3 regions of the Exiguobacterium sp. S22-S28 genome follow, and region 1 is predicted to be linked to each of the others. Evidence: riboswitches for the same ligand, from Rfam matches in the RefSeq annotation. Region 1 holds a riboswitch; each other region holds the start of a gene.
What was found. A riboswitch is a leader RNA that binds a small molecule or an ion and turns the genes downstream of it on or off. The one in region 1 is predicted to bind thiamine pyrophosphate.

Region 1 (3,278 bases):
CAGCCGAAACCACAAAAACCGGAGCAACCGTCCGCCCGGGAACAAGCGGAAAATGAACTTAAGCAGACGGTCTCTCAGATGTCGACGGCAGACAAAATCGATCAACTGCTCTACATCGGTGTGGCCGGAACGGTATTGACGGAAGCGGATCGCCGGCTGTTGCAGCAACATGCGCTGGGTGGGGTGTTGTTACTCGGCGGTAATATCACGTCATCCGACCAACTGAAGGCGTTGACGGCTGACATCACCGAAGCGCAAACATCGGATCAACGGGCATTCGTCGGTTTTGACGAAGAAGGCGGACGGGTCAGCCGGGTTCCGGACGTACAACTCAAACTGTCGCCGAGCCTGACATATGGTCAAAAAAATGATCCGGAATTAATGGAAGACGTCGGGCAGACGCTTGGCTCCATTTCCCGTTTTTACGGATTCAACATGGATTTTGCACCGGTCCTTGACGTCAACAGTAATCCGGCGAATCCGATCATCGGCGACCGGTCGCTCAGTGCGGATCCAAAACAAGTGGCACGACTCGGTGTGCCATTGATGCAGGGGATGAAAGCGGAAGATGTCGTCCCGGTCGTCAAACATTTTCCGGGACACGGGGATACGACCGTCGACTCGCATGTCGGTCTGCCGCGGGTCGATGCGACGAAAGCGGAACTTGAGCAGACGGAGCTGGTCCCATTTCAACAAGCCGTCAAGGCCGGGGCGGAGATGGTGATGGTGGCGCATATTCTGTTTCCGGCACTCGACAAACACCTTCCGTCCTCGTTGTCCGAAAACGTCATGAACGATGTATTACGGGAGGAACTGAAGTTTGACGGTGTCATCATCACGGATGATCTTGTGATGGGGGCGATCACCGAGCAATACGGTTTGGCGCAGGCTGCCAGTCTTGCTCTCGAAAACGGCGCGGATATGGCGATGTTCTCGACACCCGGAGCGTACGCGTCCGTTCACAAGGAAATCATGGCGCGGATCAAACAAGGGAAATTGTCGGCAGCCGATCTCAACCAGAAAGTCATGCGGGTCTTACGCTTAAAACAAACGTATGACTTGTCACAAACGAAACGTGTCGACGAATACCAACGCTTGATTGAGCAGGTCAAAGCGGTCGAATCGAACATGCGACACTAATCAAGGGTAGAACTAATCGGACTACCCGTGGTAGACTACAGACGTACCACACAAATAAATATCTACACTAGGGGAGTCTCGCAGCAGACTGAGACGGAAGTATCCGGACCCTTTGAACCTGATCTAGTTCGTACTAGCGGAGGGAAGTGGTATCCGATCATCTATCGAGGGAACGCCAAGCGTCGCCCTTTTCGTAGGACCACTCCATCAGTTCATGGGGTGGTCCTTTTTCGTGTGGAAAGGAGGGGGAACGATGTCACATTTACACCTGATTACAACCGGACGCGACAGTAAGGAAGTGCTGGAACAGACCCTTCCGCAGCTCGCACTGTCCGTCGATCGCATCCACTTACGGGAGCCAACCTGGTCAGTCCGGGAATTGGTTTCCTGCATTGATACGTTGCTCGACCAAGGAGTCCGCGCAGACCAGTTGGTTGTCCATGACCGGCTCGATGCTGCACTCGTTACCGGCACGACCGTCCAGTTGACACGCCGCAGTCTGTCGGTCGAGCGTGTCCGGGCACAGTTTCCGACGATTTCCATCGGTCAATCGGTTCACTCGCTGACCGAAGCGATGGTGGCGGAACAAGCCGGCGCCGATTACGTGATGTACGGTCATATTTTTGAGACGGATTCGAAACCCGGTGTGGCGCCACGGGGGCTCGATGCATTACAGCAAGTCGTCGACTGGACATCGATCCCGGTCATCGCCATCGGCGGAATCAAACCGGAAAATCTGTCTGATGTCTTAACGACTGGGTGCAGCGGTGTTGCCGTCCTGTCCGGAATTTTGGGACAAGCCGATCCGGCGGAAGCAACCGGACGGTTCCGGGCGGTGATTGGACGATGAAGCAACCGGATGTATTGATCGTCGGTGCCGGTGTCATCGGTTTGACGCTCGCGTATGAGTTGCTACAGCGGGGGCAAAGTGTTCACATGCTCGATCAGTCGGCAGTCGGACAAGGCGCGACACGGGCAGCAGCGGGGATGCTCGCGACGGACGAAGAACTGTCGGAACCGCTACATGCGTTAGCGGCAGTCAGCCGCGTCCTGTATCCGCAGCTTGTCCGCCAATTGTTCGACGAGACCGGATTGACGAGCGGCTATCTCGAACTGCCGTTTCAGCTGCGCCAGGCAAAGCAAACCGTCCAATTTGAACGGGTCGGTCAAGTCGATCCTCCGTTGCTCGTCCGCGCGTTACGGCAAGCGATTGAACAGCGGGGTGGCGTGATTGAAGAACAGGTAAGTGTCTTGCGTCTTCTGCGGGACAACGAGACGGTAACCGGGGTGGAGACAAGCCGGGGACAACAGGTTGGACAGCAGGTCGTCATCGCAGGCGGACGAGGGTCGGAATCGTTGTTGCAAACGATCGGGATTCCGATTGACACACTTCCGGTCAAAGGCGAGTGTTTGTCTGTCCGTCTCGCAACCGGTCGACTGGAGCAGACCTTGTTTCATGAGACAGTGTATCTCGTCCCGAAAGCAGACGGACGGATTATCATCGGCGCAACGGAATACGTTGGTGAGGAATCGACGACGGTCAACGCGGGCAGCGTCTCGGACCTGTTGGCGGCAGCAATTGACGTGTATCCGCCGATCCGTGATGCGACACTGGTTGACATCTGGTCCGGTGTCCGGCCACAGACCCGTGACGGGTTACCGTATCTTGGACGGGTCAAAGGGATTGACGGTTTGTTGGTCGCGACGGGACATCACCGGCACGGCATCTTGCTCGCTCCGGTGACAGCGCAAGTCCTCGCCGATTGTGTCATGAACCGAAAACCGGAAGTCGCGCTGGAGGCGTTTTGTTGCAGACGACACAAGGAGGAAAATATATGCAGATCCGATTAAATGGGAAAGACTATCCCCTGGCGGAACAAACGAAGACGTTACACGACTTGATTCAGCAGTTGAACATCGATGAAGAGGTTGTCATCATCGAACAAAATCATCAAATCATCGACCGGTCCCGGTATATGGACACGAACGTCCAATCCGGTGATGTCGTTGAAATCGTTCATTTTGTAGGAGGCGGATAACATGTTAGAAATTGGCGGAAAAACATTTGCATCACGATTATTACTCGGAACGGGAAAATACCCGGACGCTGAGACGCAACAACAAGCGGTCGAAGCATC
Region 2 (3,278 bases), on a different contig from region 1:
TCGTTGCGACACTCAACCGTCTTTTTTGTCCGAGACTGAGCGCGAGGGGAGACTGATCGGCGACATCGGTCAGTCGATAGTGACACAAGGCTGTCTGGACCCGTTCCGGATCAAAGACGGCACAGCTGATGGCAAGTTCGTCCGTGACCGTCTGTTTAAGAAACTGGAAGTCCGGTTGTTGAAAAACAAAGCCGACTTGTTGATAATACGTCCGGTCCGACCATCTCCGAAGCGGGGTGTCGAATAAGCGGATATCGCCTTGGGACGGAAGCAATTTTGCCAGTGTCTCAAGGACCGTGCTTTTTCCAGCCCCGTTGCGTCCGACGAGCATGATCCATTGACCGGAAAAGGCCGTCCATGAAAAATCGTTAAGAATCGTCCGTTTCCCTCGTTTGACACGGACACGCGTCAGCTCAAATGTCCGCTCCGTTCCAACCGCTCGACGTTCAACCGGACGTTTCTTCAGATGACAGGCTTGTCCGGACAGTTCCGGTAAGGTCTCAAGTCCGTAGGGGTAGAGGAGCGGCATCGCAATGTCAAGCGCCGTCATGACGTCCCGCTGTTGATGAAACACGTCATATGGCGTGCCATCAAGCAACAAGCGACCACTTTCAAAGACAAGTACCCGGTCGGCAAACGTCACGCACTGATCGAGCTGATGTTCGATCAGAACGAGCGTCAAGTCAGGATCATGATGCAATTCTTCAATCAGATGCATCATCGTCCGTTGACCACTCGGGTCGAGTTGTGCCGTCGGTTCGTCCAGTAATAAGATATCCGGTTCAAGGGCGAGGACACAGGCCAACGCGAGCCGTTGCTTCATCCCACCGGACAATTCGGCAATCGGTGTCGTCAAGGCAAGATCAAGTCCGACTCGCGCCAGCAGCAACTGGATGCGTTCCTCCATCTCACTGCGAGCGATCTGCCGATTCTCGAGACTAAAGGCGATTTCCGCTCCGACCGTCTGCATACAAAACTGATCGTCCGGCTGTTGGAACAAAATCCCGACCGCTCCCTCGGTCGACCATTGACCGGTGACATCTGCTTCAATCGTGTCCGGCAACAGACCGGCAAGAACGTGTAAAAAGGTCGTCTTGCCACTGCCGCTTGGACCGACGAGTAAGGTCGTTTCTCCTTTTTGGATCGTAATCGTCAAGTCGTGTAAGACCGCGGAATCCTGGTCTGGATAACGGACGGACAGGTGCGCGCACTGCATCATGCGGCACGCTGCTTCCGTTGCCGTCCGATCGCATAACCGTTCAGTGTCCCGGTTTTAACGAGCGCGTCGACGATTAGTTTTGCAAGCAATCCACCGAGCAATGCTCCGCTGACGAGTTGCAGAGAAAACGTCAACAGCAGTGTCGTCGTCGTATAATAGGCAAATCCATTCACGATGAGGCTGTAGACCATACTTCCGACGGCGGCAAAGACACCGGACAACATCAAGGTGAACGTATTAAATGTCCGGTAGCCGAACACGGCAAAGGCAATCTCGGCTCCGATTCCCTGTGCAAATCCAATCAACAGCGCCGATAAACCGAAGTGACTCCCCGTAAACAATTCGACGGCAGCGGCGACGACTTCTGCAATCAATGCCGCGCCTGGTTTTTGAATGATGTAGGCGACAAGGGGACTGGCGATGACCCAGATGCCGAACATCCAGTTTGCTCCGACCGGTCCGAAGATGGCCGAGATCGGCAACCATAACGTCGACCACCCTAAGTAGAGGACACCACAAGCCACGGCGAGCATCATCATGACGATGATTTCTTTCATTTTCCAACTGTTCATAATCACTTCTCCTTTGAATGCACATCCACAAAGAAACCACAAAAAAGACCGCCCTCTATGAAAAGAGAGCGGTCGTGTAACCTGCAGGATGCAGAAAAAGAGCACGAGGATTCCGCTCCACTTTCCTACGCTAGTATGAACTAGATCAGGTTCAAAGGGTCCGAAGTAAATCGTCTCAGCCGAATGGGCTCCCCTAGTGGATGTGTTAATGATGTATACCTTCTTCACTGTACGGCTGTCGCCGCGACTTGTCAATATGCATAAAAAACCCTCCACGAGGGGAGGGGAGAAAAGATTACTCTTTACCTTCTTTGTTTTCTTCAGCTTGCTCTTCAGAAGTTTGTTCTGAATCGTCTGTCGTTGTATCCGCATCAGCCGCTTGTGCCTCAGCTTCTGCTTCTTCGATTTCTTCAAGTTCAGCTTCAAGTGTCGATTCAACGACCGCTGCAACTTGGATGTCACCTTCTGTGACGACACGGAAATCTTTTTCTTCCGGAAGATCAGCGACTGTAATCGAATCTCCTATTGCAAGTTCCGTTACATCCACTTCGATGCGTTCCGGTAATTTATCTGGTGTTGCGGCAACTGTTACTTTAAAGAGTGTTTGTGAAAGGAATCCGCCAAGTTTCGCGCCAGCTGCTTCGCCGACGAGGACGATATCCGTCTCGACTTCTGTTTCTTCATCCATTTTAACAGCGATGAATTCAACGTGTTTGATTGTTGGTGTAAAGATGTCCATATCGAGTTTGTTGATCAACGTGTTGACCTTTTTACCGCCGATTTGAAGAGCAACCAAGACGTTTTCGCCGTGATCACGGACAACTTTGACCAATTCTTTTTCGTCGAATGAAATCGGTGTGCTTTCCACTTTGTAGCCATACACGACACCAAGAGCTTTTCCTTCATGACGTAATTGCTTTCTAAGTGAGCGTGGGCGTACTTCGCGTTCTTCTACTTTTAATGTTACTGACATGTTCATTTCCCCCTTGAATTTGGTATAGCCCTCAAAAGGTAATGAATGTAGGAGTGGAACAATAGGTTCCAACAGAAATTCATGCGCTAAATGCTAGTTCAACTGGATTTCATTCAGAAATGAAAAACGAAGTGAGTAAGTAGCATTTCTCTCCCAGGTCATTACGCTGATATTGAGAAACAATAATTGAAAAGCGACCGTATTGTACGGTGCTAATGTAGATATACCCCTGTCTTTCAAAACTTAAAACCTTTTTTCTGAATTTGATTGTCGAAAGACCTTCAAACCTGTTGATAGACAACGGATTGAAGGTCCTTCATTTTTTTAAGATTTTCTTTGATTTGTGTGGTTAATCACCTGCTGAATCGACAAAAGAGGGGGGATCGAGCAGACGAACGAGTTCACGAATCGTTAAAACATCCGGCTTCTGATCCGATAGGACGGCATCAATCATCGTCGCTTTGCGATCTTGTAATTCCGCCATCTTTTCCTCGATCGTCCCGGTCATCAATAG
Region 3 (3,278 bases), 260 kb from region 1:
TCGGCGACAGTACGGCATTCACGACATTCACACTGGATCGGTTTGCGTTAAACGAAGCCCCGTTTACGATCGAGGCAGGTGTCGAACGCGAAATTCCGTTCACGCTCCAAGTACCGTTCAATACGCCGCTCTCTGTCAGCCAATCGAAGTCATGGATCGAGACGGGTCTTGATATCGCGCAGGCGGTTGACCCTTCTGACCATGATGCTGTCGTCGTCAAAGCTAATGACTACCAATCGGTCATCCTTGAAGCGATGGAAGACCTCGGATTCCGCTTAAAGAAAGCCGATACAGAGAAATTACCGGGCCGCTTCCGGAAAGATTTGCCGATCGCGCAAGAACTCGAGTATTCAGCACGTGGCACCCATTATGCCCATAAACTGGACGAAATCGAAGTCATCCTGTTACAAGACCGGTCCGGCATCGACATCGTCGTCCAGATCGACCGCCGTGCCCACAGCCTTGGTTCACTGTTCAGTGAAATGGCCGGTACGGACGAGACGATGACAAAACTTTCGTTATCCAATCAGGATTTAACCAATCCGACTGCCGTCAAACAACGTCTGGCGGATTTGATTGAACGACACAGCTGAGTTATTTTTTAGACAACAAACACCGGATCCGATTGTCGTCGGACCCGGTGTTTGTTGATTTAAACGTTTTTCCTTACTTGGATGATGTGATTTTCATCGTCTGCATGTACTGCTTTTCAAACGTCTCTTCCGTCCAGCCCATCTGCCAAAACATCAATTCATAATAACAACTTTTGACAAAATGTTGTTTCATCCGTTCCCTTTCTTCGGCACTTGCCCGCTCCGCCAAATCATTCAGACGATCAACTTGTTCAAATACGACCCGTTCAAACCATTCGGAACTGTATGTCGCAATCCATTGCGCATAGATTGGAGAATCCGGCGTACAGCCTTGTAACTGCTGTCCGACTTCATAGTAAAGCCAGTAACACGGTAAAATGGCAGCAATCGTCTCCCCCAGTGTCCCTTCACTCGCATGATGCATGTGCGACACATAAGCATAAGCCGTTGGTGCCGGTTCGAACTCAGCCAGCGTCTCGCTTGAGATCCCAAGCGGTTCAAAAAACGATTGGTGCAGACTGAGTTCTGCAGCATACGTCGATGTCGCATGCTCCGCCAGTTCAGCAATCGTCGCAAAATCATCGGCTTTCGAAGCAGCACGGGCCTGGATTTTCGCAAAATGTTTTAAGTAATAGGCGTCTTGCAGGACGTAATGACGGAACTTCGCTAGCGGCAAAGTGCCGTCTCCGATCCCTGTGACGAACGGATGGCTAAAGCTGCTGTCCCAATACTGTTGTGCCGCTTGCCGGATTTCTTCACTGAATGTCATGTCGTTTCCCCCTTTGTTAATCAAAAAACGCCACACCCGATGTCAGGCATGACGTGAAAAGACCATAAAAAGAGGATCGTCCACGCCACTTCCCTCCGTAAGTCCAAACTTAATCAGGTTCAAAGGGTCCGAACGTCTTCGTCGTCTCAGTCAGCCTACTGACTCCCCTAGTGGTCGCTATTTGATTTGTTTTGAGTTTATCATGATTTGATGTGGAATTGACCCTTTCTCGTCATTTCGCTCATTTTTTTTGTACAATGGAACATGACGGAAGGTGGATGACGGCTCGTCCTTGAGACCGATTCTCTTCTGTCGCCGGTCGATTAGACTAAATTTAGTACCTGATACTTAACTTATGGAGGAACTTTTATGAATAAAACAATCACATGGACGGCATCTGCTTTACTTGCTACTACTTTACTGCTACCGACGGCCGCATCTGCTGAACAAGTGGTCGACAAAACAATCGTCACCCTTGGCGAATCCCTTGGGGCAAAGGATAAATCGTGGGTCTTGTCCCGCTTGAATGCACCGGAAGGTATCACCCCGATTATCGCAACATCTGCCGATGAAGAAAAATATCTCGGGAAAAACATTCCCCAATCACAACGGGGCGGCGGCATGTACTCTTCCGCTAAAATTGAGTTGGCGGAAAAAGGCGATGGATTATCTGTCGCGACCGAAAACATCACCTGGGTCACAAAAGACATGTACCTCAACGCCCTTGTCACGGCGGGTGTAACGGATGCGGACATTACGATCACGTCCCCTTATAAGGTAACCGGAACTTCGGCTTTGACCGGGATCATGAAAGCGTACGATCAAACATCTGCCGAGACCGGCATCAAACTGACGGATGAACGAAAAGACCTTGCCCAGCAAGAACTCTCTGTAACATCCGATGTCGGGAAAACGGTCGGGACGGATAAGGTCGCCGACTTGATGAATGAAATCAAAGCGGAAATCGCGAAACAACAACCGGAAACGAAGGTGGAGATTGAAAACGTCATCGTCCAAGTCATCCAAAACAATAACATCAATTTATCCGATGCTCAGATGGACCGGTTGACCGGCCTGTTTAATCAAATGGAACAAGCGGACCTGAACTGGGGTCAAATCGAGAGTGGTCTAAAAGATGCCGGACAAGATATCCAGGCCTTTGCGACTTCAGAAGAGACAAAAGGATTTTTTGCGAAGTTGTTTGATGGTCTCAGTGCGTTCTTCAACTCGATTGCCGGCTTGTTCAAATAAAGATTAACGTTTTCTTTTCTGTCAGGCATGGTAAAATAGATGTATTGAATCGGAAAAGGTGGTGTGGAGACATGGGTTTTGCTGCGTGTAAGCATTGGTTGATGGAACAACTGTATCTGTTGCGCGCGATTTTTCATGGAATGGCGTTCTAAGGGACTAGTCTGCCCTTTTTTAACGAACCCAATACCTGAAAAATAAAGCAAAGCGCATCTTCCACGAGTCAAGGAGAGTGCTGTTTGCGCTCTCCTTTTTTTGATGCGCCAGAGAGGACATTTCATATGATGATCTGCGACATCCAACACCTGACAAAACAATTCGGAGGCGACGATATCTTAACGGACGTCTCCCTCTTTATCGAGCACCAAGACCGGATCGGCTTGATCGGCCGAAACGGAAGCGGTAAAACGACGCTCTTACGTTTGATTGCCCGCCTTGATTCCGAAGACAGCGGAACGATTTATCAAAAAAGTGGGCTCTCCATCGGTTATTTGGCACAACTTCCCGTGTTCGACCACGTAATGACGGGGCGTGATGTCCTGTGGACTGCCTTCGCCACGCTTGTCGATTTACAACGCTCCCTGCAACAAACCGAACGGGACATGGCGACAAAAACGGATCAGATCGAACAGTTGCTCGAACGCTACACGCAAGAGACGGAAGCTTTT

Region 2: linked by a shared signal. The riboswitch ahead of ACHA8N_RS06075 (ECF transporter S component) and the one ahead of ACHA8N_RS07190 (thiamine phosphate synthase) in region 1 are both predicted to bind thiamine pyrophosphate.
Region 3: linked by a shared signal. The riboswitch ahead of tenA (thiaminase II) and the one ahead of ACHA8N_RS07190 (thiamine phosphate synthase) in region 1 are both predicted to bind thiamine pyrophosphate.

The regions. Positions count from the first base shown of each region.
Region 1 is NZ_JBHFFC010000026.1:104,659-107,936, reverse strand. Features, by position in the region: gene nagZ (beta-N-acetylhexosaminidase) at 1-1,140, shown strand, start outside; TPP riboswitch at 1,200-1,302, shown strand; gene ACHA8N_RS07190 (thiamine phosphate synthase) at 1,394-1,990, shown strand; gene ACHA8N_RS07185 (NAD(P)/FAD-dependent oxidoreductase) at 1,900-2,991, shown strand; gene thiS (sulfur carrier protein ThiS) at 2,976-3,179, shown strand; gene ACHA8N_RS07175 (thiazole synthase) at 3,181-3,278, shown strand, end outside.
Region 2 is NZ_JBHFFC010000025.1:59,374-62,651, forward strand. Features, by position in the region: gene ACHA8N_RS06070 (ABC transporter ATP-binding protein) at 1-1,219, opposite strand, end outside; gene ACHA8N_RS06075 (ECF transporter S component) at 1,216-1,791, opposite strand; TPP riboswitch at 1,897-1,996, opposite strand; gene ACHA8N_RS06080 (50S ribosomal protein L25/general stress protein Ctc) at 2,087-2,764, opposite strand; gene ACHA8N_RS06085 (DEAD/DEAH box helicase) at 3,114-3,278, opposite strand, start outside.
Region 3 is NZ_JBHFFC010000026.1:364,019-367,296, forward strand. Features, by position in the region: gene ACHA8N_RS08500 (sporulation protein) at 1-593, shown strand, start outside; gene tenA (thiaminase II) at 667-1,362, opposite strand; TPP riboswitch at 1,436-1,541, opposite strand; gene ACHA8N_RS08510 (DUF1002 domain-containing protein) at 1,732-2,613, shown strand; gene abc-f (ribosomal protection-like ABC-F family protein) at 2,892-3,278, shown strand, end outside.